DNA from 2 places in the Rhizobium sp. CC1099 genome. Region 1 is predicted to be linked to the other one. Evidence: riboswitches for the same ligand, from Rfam matches in the RefSeq annotation. Region 1 holds a riboswitch; the other holds the start of a gene.
What was found. Region 1 has a riboswitch for thiamine pyrophosphate ahead of thiB (thiamine ABC transporter substrate binding subunit). Riboswitches for the same ligand answer to the same signal wherever they lie in the genome.

Region 2: linked by a shared signal. The riboswitch ahead of QA644_RS26240 (hydroxyethylthiazole kinase) and the one ahead of thiB (thiamine ABC transporter substrate binding subunit) in region 1 are both predicted to bind thiamine pyrophosphate.

What each region holds. Positions count from the first base shown of each region.
Region 1 covers NZ_CP121641.1:3,716,943-3,721,843, forward strand. Annotated here, with positions in the region: gene QA644_RS18560 (ABC-F family ATP-binding cassette domain-containing protein) at 1-1,758, opposite strand, end outside; gene QA644_RS18565 (thiamine diphosphokinase) at 1,762-2,412, opposite strand; TPP riboswitch at 2,509-2,622, shown strand; gene thiB (thiamine ABC transporter substrate binding subunit) at 2,671-3,693, shown strand; gene thiP (thiamine/thiamine pyrophosphate ABC transporter permease ThiP) at 3,693-4,901, shown strand, end outside.
Region 2 covers NZ_CP121642.1:1,047,377-1,052,277, reverse strand. Annotated here, with positions in the region: gene QA644_RS26250 (O-antigen ligase family protein) at 1-925, opposite strand, end outside; gene QA644_RS26245 (FkbM family methyltransferase) at 1,032-1,835, shown strand; TPP riboswitch at 2,068-2,164, shown strand; partial or broken gene QA644_RS26240 (hydroxyethylthiazole kinase) at 2,212-2,307, shown strand; gene thiE (thiamine phosphate synthase) at 2,397-3,032, shown strand; gene thiD (bifunctional hydroxymethylpyrimidine kinase/phosphomethylpyrimidine kinase) at 3,029-3,829, shown strand; gene QA644_RS26225 (carbohydrate ABC transporter permease) at 3,843-4,691, opposite strand; gene QA644_RS26220 (sugar ABC transporter permease) at 4,684-4,901, opposite strand, start outside.

The DNA.
Region 1 (4,901 bases):
GCGCAGCTTTTCCATCTCCGCCGCAAGCCGGTTGAAGGTGGCAGTATCTTTGCTGAAGAGATCGGGATCGGCCATCTTTTCTTCGCGCCTGGCGATTTCAGCTTCTGCCTTGGCCATTTCCTTGGGCAGGGTTTCGAGCGCGAATTTCTGCTTGTAAGAGAGCTTGCCTTTGCCCTTCGAGGCATCTGCCACAGATGCAGCCGACTCAGCTTTCGGCTTCTCCGCGGCCTTTTCGATCTTCTTCCGCTCCTCCATTGCGCCCTTGCGCTGGGCAAGCATATCGGAATAGCCGCCGGCATATTCGATCCAGCGCCCATCAGGCGCGTCGGGGACTGCGGGCGCGATTGTCGAGGTCACCGTGCGGTCGAGGAAGTCGCGGTCGTGGCTCACGAGGATAACCGTGCCCGGGAAGCCGACGACGATTTCCTGCAGCAGGTCCAGCGTCTCGAGATCGAGGTCGTTGGTTGGTTCATCGAGGATCAGAAGGTTGGTCGGGCGCGCGAGGATGCGCGCCAGCATCAGCCGCGCGCGCTCACCGCCTGACAGGTTCCTGATCGGCGTGCGCGCCTGCTCCGGCTGGAAGAGGAACTCCTTCATGTAGCCGGTGACGTGCCGTTGCTCCCCGTTCACCAGCAGATTCTCGCCGCGCCCGTCGGTCAGGTAGTGCGCGAGCGTATCCTCCAGATTGAGATCTTCGCGCTTCTGGTCGAGCGTTGCAATCTCGAGATTGGTCCCGAGCTTCACCGTGCCACTGTCCGGCGAAAGCTGTCCCGTCAGCATCTTCAGAATCGTCGTCTTGCCCGCGCCGTTTGGTCCGACCAGACCGATGCAATCGCCGCGATGGACGCGGATTGAGAACGGCGCAACAATTTGACGGTCATCGAAAGTCTTGGTGATCTTTTCCGCTTCGATCACCAGCTTGCCGGATTCCTGCGCATCGGACACCGCAGCCTGCACGGTCCCCTGCGGCCCCTTGTGGCCACGATGCTGCGAGCGCATGGTCTGCAACTCGCCGAGGCGTCGCATGTTGCGCTTGCGCCGAGCGGTTACGCCATAGCGCAGCCAGTGCTCCTCGCGTTCGATCGCCTTGCCGAGCTTGTGCTGCTCCAGTTCTTCCGCCTCGAGCACCTGATCGCGCCAGGCTTCGAAATGGGCAAAGCCACGGTCGAGCCGCCGCGACATACCCCGGTCGAGCCAGACGGTCGCCGTAGAGACCTTTTCGAGGAAACGGCGGTCGTGGGAAATCAGGACCAGCGCGCTGCGGCTTTTCTGAAGTTCGCCTTCCAGCCATTCAATGGTCGGAAGGTCGAGATGGTTCGTCGGCTCATCAAGCAGGAGAATATCCGGTTCAGGCGCCAGCACGCGGGCAAGCGCTGCGCGTCGCGCTTCGCCGCCGGAGAGGTTCTTCGGGTCCTCTTCGCCAGTAAGGCCGAGATGCGAGAGGAGGTAGGTCACGCGATAAGGATCATCGCCCGGCCCAAGACCGGCTTCCGCATAAGCCTGCACCGTCTTGAAACCGGCGAAATCCGGAGCCTGCTCCAAATAGCGCACCGTCGAGGATGGATGGCGGAAAACCTCGCCCGATTGCGCTTCAACGATGCCGGCCGCAATCTTCAGAAGGGTCGATTTGCCCGACCCGTTACGGCCGACCAGACAGATCTTGTCGCCCGGCTCGACCTGCAGGGCCGCGCCGGCCAAGAGAGGCGTTCCGCCGAAGCTTAGGAAGATATCGGCGAGTTTCAGGATGGGAGGGGCCAAAAATCAGACTCCGGAAAAATCATAAGGGCGGGCAAGGACAATCGCCCGGCCGCTGCCGAGCCTAAAACGAACCTTGCCTTCCGCGACGTTGGAAATGGTACGCGAGGAGCCGAAGGGCAAATGAAAATCGATGAGCGGATACCGGGCATTCTCGATGTAAAGACCATGAAGTTCGCTGAAGCCGGACACCGAAAACAGGCTGTTCTTCGGCAAATCGAGCTCAATTTTACCAGCGAGAAGCGGCACGGCCTCCTCCGTTCCGGAGGTCAACAGAATGTCGAAACCCTGTTCGGCAAGGCTGACGGCGTAAAGCAGGAGCTGCAGCGCGTGGTCCGAGCGCTCGCCACTGAGCGCACCGGCAAGGACAAGTCGCCGTGCGCCGCGCGCAATCGCCTCCGACACGGCGATTTCACCATCCGTTGCGGCCTTGGCGGCCGGGTAGGGCTGTTTCGGGACATGCGGAAATGCGCCCTCCAGATCCGGCGGCGTCGAGTCGAAATCCCCGACCCAAAGCTCCGGCACCACGCCAAGCGCTGCTGCATGCCGCATACCGCCGTCGGCGGCGATGAAGCGGCTGCCTGAAACGGCAGAACGCAGGCGCTCGGTCAGGGCGAGTTCGCCGCCGAGCAGGATCGTGAAAGTGGATTGGCTCATGGCATTGCCCATAGCGCAAAGCAGGGGCCAAGGGAAAGGGGCTACGGTCAGCGCGCTTCGCCCTTGTCATAAAGCCTTCATGGCGATACATCTGCCGACGCTCTAACGGGGTGCCTGGATGTCCGCAAGGATACCGGCTGAGAGGCATCGAGCCAACCCGCGGAACCTGATCCGGTTAACACCGGCGGAGGGATTAGACGCGTGACATTCGGCAACGCCCTTTTCCCCTTCAAAAGAAACTCAAGGAGGAGGCGCACCATGTCCGGCCGCACATCGATCATCTCTTCGCTGACCGCAGCATTTTTCGCCGCGACGCTCGGCTTGTCTGCCGCGCACGGCGCGGAAAAGACGCTCACCATATACACTTACGAAAGTTTCACGTCCGAATGGGGACCCGGGCCGAAGGTCAAGGACGCTTTCGAGAAGACATGCGGCTGCACGGTCAATTTCGTCAGCGTCGCCGATGGCGTCGCCCTGCTTTCGCGCTTGAAGCTCGAGGGAGCTTCCACCAAGGCTGACGTCGTCCTCGGTATCGACACGAACCTCGTCACCGAAGCCAAGGAGACCGGCCTGTTCGACGCAAGTGGCGTCGATGTCGGCGCGCTGAAGGTGCCGGGCGGCTTCGTGGACGATGTCTTCGTTCCCTACGACTACGGTCACTTCGCGATCATCTACGATACGCAAACGATCAAGGACCCGCCTCAGAGCATGAAGGATCTGGTCGAAGGTGATCCTTCGCAGAAGATCGTGATCGAAGATCCGCGAACCTCGACGCCGGGCCTCGGCCTGCTGCTCTGGGTCAAATCCATTTACGGCGACAAGGCGCCGGAAGCCTGGGGCAAACTCAAGAACCGCATCCTGACGGTCACGCCCGGCTGGTCCGAGGCCTATGGCCTGTTCACCAAGGGCGAGGCGCCGATGGTGCTGTCTTATACCACATCCCCTGCCTATCACATGGTGACTGAGAATACCGATCGCTACCAGGCCGCAGCCTTCTCGGAAGGCCACTATATCCAGATCGAAGTCGCGGGCCTTTTGAAGAATGCGCAGGACAAGGATCTTGCCCGCGACTTCCTGAAATTCATGATGACGCCCGGCTTCCAGGATACCATCCCGACGAACAACTGGATGATGCCCGTTTCCGCAACCTCCAAGCCGCTGCCGGATGCCTTTAGCAAGCTCGTCAATCCGGCCAAGACCTTCCTGATGAGCTCCGACGAGGTCGCCAGAAGCCGCAAGGCCTGGATCGACGAGTGGCTTGCGGCGATGAGCATGAACTGATGCTGCAGACCGCAGCCGAACGGCAGCGTGCATTGACCGGCGGGGCGATCAGCCTCGCCGCCGTCACGTTGTTTGTCGGACTTGCAGCGTTCTCGTTGCTTTTTGCCGGAGGCGGCGCTGCCATCGTCGGCATTCTTTTCGATCCTTATATTCTGCGTGTGCTGCGCTTCACGCTGCTGCAGGCGCTGCTTTCGACCGCACTTTCCATCGTCTTCGCGATTCCGGTCGCACGCGCGCTCGCTCGCCAGCCGCATTTTCTAGGGCGCATCTGGATCATCCGCCTGATGGCGGTTCCTATGGGGCTGCCGGTTCTGATCGGCGCACTCGGCTTGATCGGGATATGGGGCAGGCAGGGGTTGTTGAACTCGCTTATGATGAAGATCGGGCTTGACGAACCGGTGAGCATCTATGGGCTAACCGGCATTCTTCTCGCCCATGTCTTCTTCAACCTGCCGCTTGCCTGCCGCCTGATGCTTGCAGGTCTCGAACGCGTGCCCGCCGAATACTGGCTGATGGCAAGCGGCCTCGGCATGCGGCCCCGCTCGGTCTTCCGCTTCATTGAATGGCCGGCGATCCGCCCGCTCATTCCTGGGATAGCCGGATTGATCTTCATGCTCTGCGCCACCAGCTTCACGTTGGTGCTAACCCTCGGTGGCGGCCCGGCAGCAACCACGATCGAGGTCGCGATCTACCAGTCGCTCCGTTTCGATTTCGACCCCGGCCGCGCAATCGCGTTGTCGCTCCTGCAGATCGCGCTGACGGCGATGATCCTCGGCGCGATGGCACTTTTTCCGCCTGCCGGAGACGAGGGCCTGACCGAAGGCAGAGACATCAAGCGGCTTGATGGCAAAGGGCAATGTGCCAGATTGGCCGACAGTCTGCTCTTGCTGATCGCCGTGCTCTTCCTCGGCCTCCCGCTTGTGTCGATCATCGCCGCCGGGTTGCACGCCGATCTCATAAAGCTGCTGCAGGAGCCGATCTTCTGGCAGTCAGCCGGGATGAGCTTGGCGATCTCGCTTTCGGCCGCTCTGCTCTCGATCGTCCTTTCGATGGCCATGATTCGTGCCCGGCATGCAATCTTATCGAAGCGGCGGCGCGGGGTTACCGACAGGTCCTTTTTCACAGCCATGGGCGGTGCTTCATCGATGGTCCTGCTCGTGCCTCCAATCGTACTCGCAACCGGGTGGTTCATGGCACTGCGGCCTTTC
Region 2 (4,901 bases), on a different replicon from region 1:
CGGCCGCCTCCTGTATGAGCTCAAAGCGACGACCAAACGTTCCCGCCTGGCTGATGTCTCCTGTATCGACAGCGGTAAGGACGCGTTTTTGGAAAACGTCCGGCAGATAGTCGCGCAACGGTGTAATCGCGACAAGTGGAATGCAGAGGCAGAGAGCGGCGGCAGGCACAACCGTTCTCCATGTAAGATTGAACAAGAGAAAGATTGCAACGCCGATCCCACAGCCAATAAGCCCGGTATTAGAGCCAGTCAGAAGAAGACCGTAGGTCATGACTACAAACGCGCAAAGCGCGAGAAACCTGTTTAATTTTCTTAAGGAAACGAGCAGAAGCAGGACCTGAATTGCGAGCGCAATAACGGCGGCGCACGCATTTTCTCTTTCCATCAATCCGTTAAAGCGTCCGCTCCCGGTGACGAACTGCGTATTTGTCTCTCCAATAACATGAATGAGAAAGATACCGTGTATACAAATTATAAATATCGAAGAGACATAAATCTTTGCCGCCGCTAAGAGCTCGTCATAGCTCCTTCCCCCAAACAAAAGCAGCACAATAAAATACGCGTAGAAATACTGCAGGACGACCACGAGTCCGCGTTCCGGCCCTGGGCTTACGATGCTGCTTGCAGTCAACCCCAAAAGCAGCAAGGCAAGCCCAATACACCAGGCGGCCGTGCTCAGCTTGCCAATGACATTGACGACAATATTCGCGTTCGCAACAGCGAGAGAAAAGCAAAGAAGAAAAGACAGATCTGCAAGCGTGAAATAAATATATTCACTTCTAAAATAATTCATCGAGCATAGAAATATAGCAGCAAAAAATGCATATAACTCCAAAGACTGCGAAATTGTCGCGACCGCAGGTTGCCCATGCCCCCTTGCGCGTTCATCGATTTTATCAGCCGATGTAACGTCATTTAAGCTCATCGCCAACGCCTCCGTCGGTTTAAGGTATTCTAAAACGCAAAAAAGTGAAGTAACTTCCAAGCTTGGAGAGCTTGTCCTTCAAACATCTTCGATCGGAGACCGTACGATGCCGCTGCGAAGTCTGGCGAGATACCGCCCTCTGCGGCGAGTTGCACTCCATGTCCTTCGCACTTGGGGAACGCGCGATATTATCGTGCGCCATCATTGGTGGCGCGATGCGCCCATAAGATTAAACCTTTATAAACATCGGGGATATTGGTTCAAAGGGAAGCACCGCGAGAAGCATATCATGAAGACGCTCGCCGAACTTGCAAAGCCCGGAGATTCCGTTGTCGAGCTCGGCGGCCATATCGGCTATCTTTCGGTTCATTTAGCAAAGATTGTTGGCGATGACGGTACTGTTATTGTTTTCGAACCTGGGCCCAACAATTTGCCGTATCTTCGAACCAATACAGAGCGCTTTGCGAACATTAAAATCGTTGAAGCCGCGTGTGGAGATCTCGATGGCCCCGTGGAATTTTGGATAGAAGGCCTGTCGGGACAGAACAATTCATTGGACAAAAACTATAAAAATTTTGAACAAACCCGAGAAAATGCGTTCAGCGATGCGCTGATGGAATCCGTCACGGTCGAGATGATGCAGCTTGACACGTTCTTGGAAGAGACGGGCCTTCGTCCGGCGCTGCTGAAGATAGATGTGGAGGGTGCCGAACACCGCGTGCTTCTCGGTAGTTCGCACTGTCTAGCGAATATAAGACCACTTATAGTGGTGGAAGTTACCGAGAATTTTGACGATGTAGCCAGAATATTTAACGAAAACGATTACGCAATACATGATCGCAGTCGCCCCGAGTGGGTGTGCATTCCGGCCGAACGCGCCGGAGAGTCCCAACAAATATCGGAGCATTGAGCGTCCGGGCTCGTTCTTGTCATCGCCGTCATCGAAGCTTGCAACTCCGCCGCCCGCCGAAAAAGGAGCCGCCATAGTTCGACAAAAGAGCGGCATGAAAACGTCTTTATTCCCGCCTTTCTCCCATCAGGCTCTCAAAGGGCAGATGTTGGTAGCGGGATCTGACTTCAGGCAATACAGCCATGCTTTTTTTAGGGGTGACAGCCAGAGATTTGTCTGCAATGAAGACCACGATGAGAGACAGGGGCGTTCGTTGCAAGACGGGCTGAGAAGTACCCTTCGAACCTGAACCGGATAATGCTGGCGGAGGGAGTCGCTCGGAGCCTTGTTTATTCAGTCCGGCTCCCCGCGCATTTGCCCCGCCAGAAAGGGGCAAATGCCGATACGAACTTCACCCGGACAACTCTTCGCTGCCATGCGCGAGCCGCCGCCGCTCGTGCATTGCATCACCAACTACGTCGCGATGAATATCAGGCCCGGTTCCCTTTCATGGCGCCTCCTTGACGCGCTTGCGCAGCTCGATGGAACCGCACTCGATGCTGCGGCAAGAGTAACATCGAGATGAAGCGTTTCGATCTTTCCCTTTATCTTGTCCTCGACCCGGATCTGTGCGCCGGTATCGGCATGGTCAAGACGGCGCTCGCCGCGGTTTCCGGCGGAGCAACGATCATACAGCTGCGCGATAAACAGGCAGGCACGGCAGGCCGGGTCAAGACCGGCCGAGCGTTGAAAGCCGCGCTTGCCGAAACCGGCGCCCTTCTGATCGTCAACGACGACGCCGAGGCTGCAATTGCGATCGAGGCGGATGGGTTGCATGTCGGCCAAGATGACATGGCCGCCCGCGACGCGCGCAAACAGATCGGATCATCGATGATCCTTGGACTTTCGGTGGAAACCGAGGAAATGGCCGCGGCCGTCGACCCGGCAATCGTCGACTATGCCGGTATCGGTCCTGTCTTTGCCACATCGACAAAACCGGATCACAAGCCTCCGATCGGCATCGATGGCGTGGCAAGGCGCGCGAGGGCCTGCCGCGTACCAGGGGTCGCGATCGGCGGCCCCAAGGCGACCCATGCGGAATATGTGCTTGCGGCAGGGGCAAAGGGGCTCGCGGTCGTATCTGCTATCTGTGGCACGCCCGATCCGCGGCAGGCTGCCGCGAGCATTACTGACGCAATCCGAAAGGCACGCGCATGATATGCAACGTTCTTTCCATTGCCGGCTCCGACCCTTCGGGCGGCGCGGGCGTCCAGGCCGATTTGAAAACCTGTTCGGCGCGCGGCACCTATGGCATGGCCGTTTTGACGGCCTTGACGGCTCAGAATACCCAGGGCGTTTCCAGCGTGCATGCAGTTCCCGCTGACTTCGTCGCCGAGCAGATCGGCATGGTCTTCGCCGATATCCGTGTCGATGCGGTCAAGATCGGCATGATCGCCAATGCACCGATTGCCGAAGCTGTCGCCAATGCCCTTTTGCCGCACCGCGGCATACCGATCGTGCTCGATCCGGTGATGATTGCCAAAGGAGGTGCTGCCCTCCTTGATGTTGAAGCCATCGACTTTCTCAAGACCCGGCTTTTGCCGCTCGCAACGCTTCTTACCCCCAATCTGCCAGAAGCCGCCGCTCTGCTCGGAGAGCCGGCCGCAGGGACCCGAGATGCAATGGAGCGGCAAGCGGAAAAGCTGCGTGCGCTTGGTCCCTCTGCCGTTCTCGTAAAGGGCGGCCATCTTGGCGGGATGCAAAGCCCTGACGTCCTGGTAAGCGAAAGCGGGATTACCTGGTTTGAAGCGCCACGCGTTCCGACGAAGAACACGCACGGCACCGGCTGCACACTTTCGAGCGCGCTTGCAGCAGAACTCGCAAAGGGCGGATCGCTCGAGGCCGCGGTCGCTACAGCCAAAGATTACCTGGCTGCCGCCGTTGCCAAAGCCGGCACGCTCAGCGTCGGTTCGGGCCACGGTCCGGTTCAGCATTTTCATCAGCTCTGGGCATGATGCACAGGTCTGCTTAGATCTTCACGGCACCAGCGGTCAGACCGGCGATGATATGCCTTTGGGCGACGAAGAACACGATCACCGTCGGCAGGATGGTAAGCGCGATGAAGGCGAGCACCAGCTGCCATTCGGTGCCATACTCGCCACGATAGACCATGATGCCGAGCGGCCACGGATATTTCGATTCCGAATTCAGCATGATCAGCGGCAGGATATAACTGTTCCAGCTGCCAACGAAGGAGATGATGCTGACGGTTGCAACGATCGGCCGCGCAAGCGGCAGCGAGATGTACCAGAAGAAGCGCAGATAGCCGCAACCGTCGACAAAGGCCGCCTGGAACAATTCTTCCGGGAGGTTTCGGAAGTAATTCCTGAAAAGCAGGATGCTCATGCCGAGGCCGAATGCGACCTGCGGCAGCACCACGCCCCAATAGGTATCGAGAAGACCCAGATCGCGGATGCGGATGAAGAGCGGCAGGATCGCCGTTGCTGCCGGAAACATCAGGCCGAGCAGGAAATAGTTCAGCAGGAACGACGAGCCGAAGAAACGGACATGCGCAAAGGTGAAGGCGGCCATCGACGAGACGATCAGCGTGAGAGAGACCGTGAGCGCTGCAATGACCAGCGAATTGAAGATCTGCAGCCAGTATCGCTCCCCGAAGAGGATATCGGTATAATTCGACCATTGCCACTCTGCAGGGAGCCCAAAGGGATTGGTGCGCAGGTCGCCCAGCGTCTTGAAACCGCCGAGCGCCGTCGTCAGCAACGGGATGAGAACCAGCGCCGCAATCAGCGTCAGCGACACGTAGAGATAAACCCGCGTCTGCAGCGGCATGCGAATGGTGGAGCTCGTGTCAATCATTGCGCATGAAAATCCTCTTGTAGCCGAAGGCGAGTGTCATGCAGATGATGAAGAGGACGACACCGACGGCGCTGCCGAGACCAACCTGCATGCGCATGACGCCGTAGGTGTAAAGGAAGGTCACCATCGTCTGCGTCGAATTCGATGGCCCGCCGCCTGTCAGCGGCATGATCATGTCGAAGAGCTGCAGCGAACCGATGACCGCAAAGA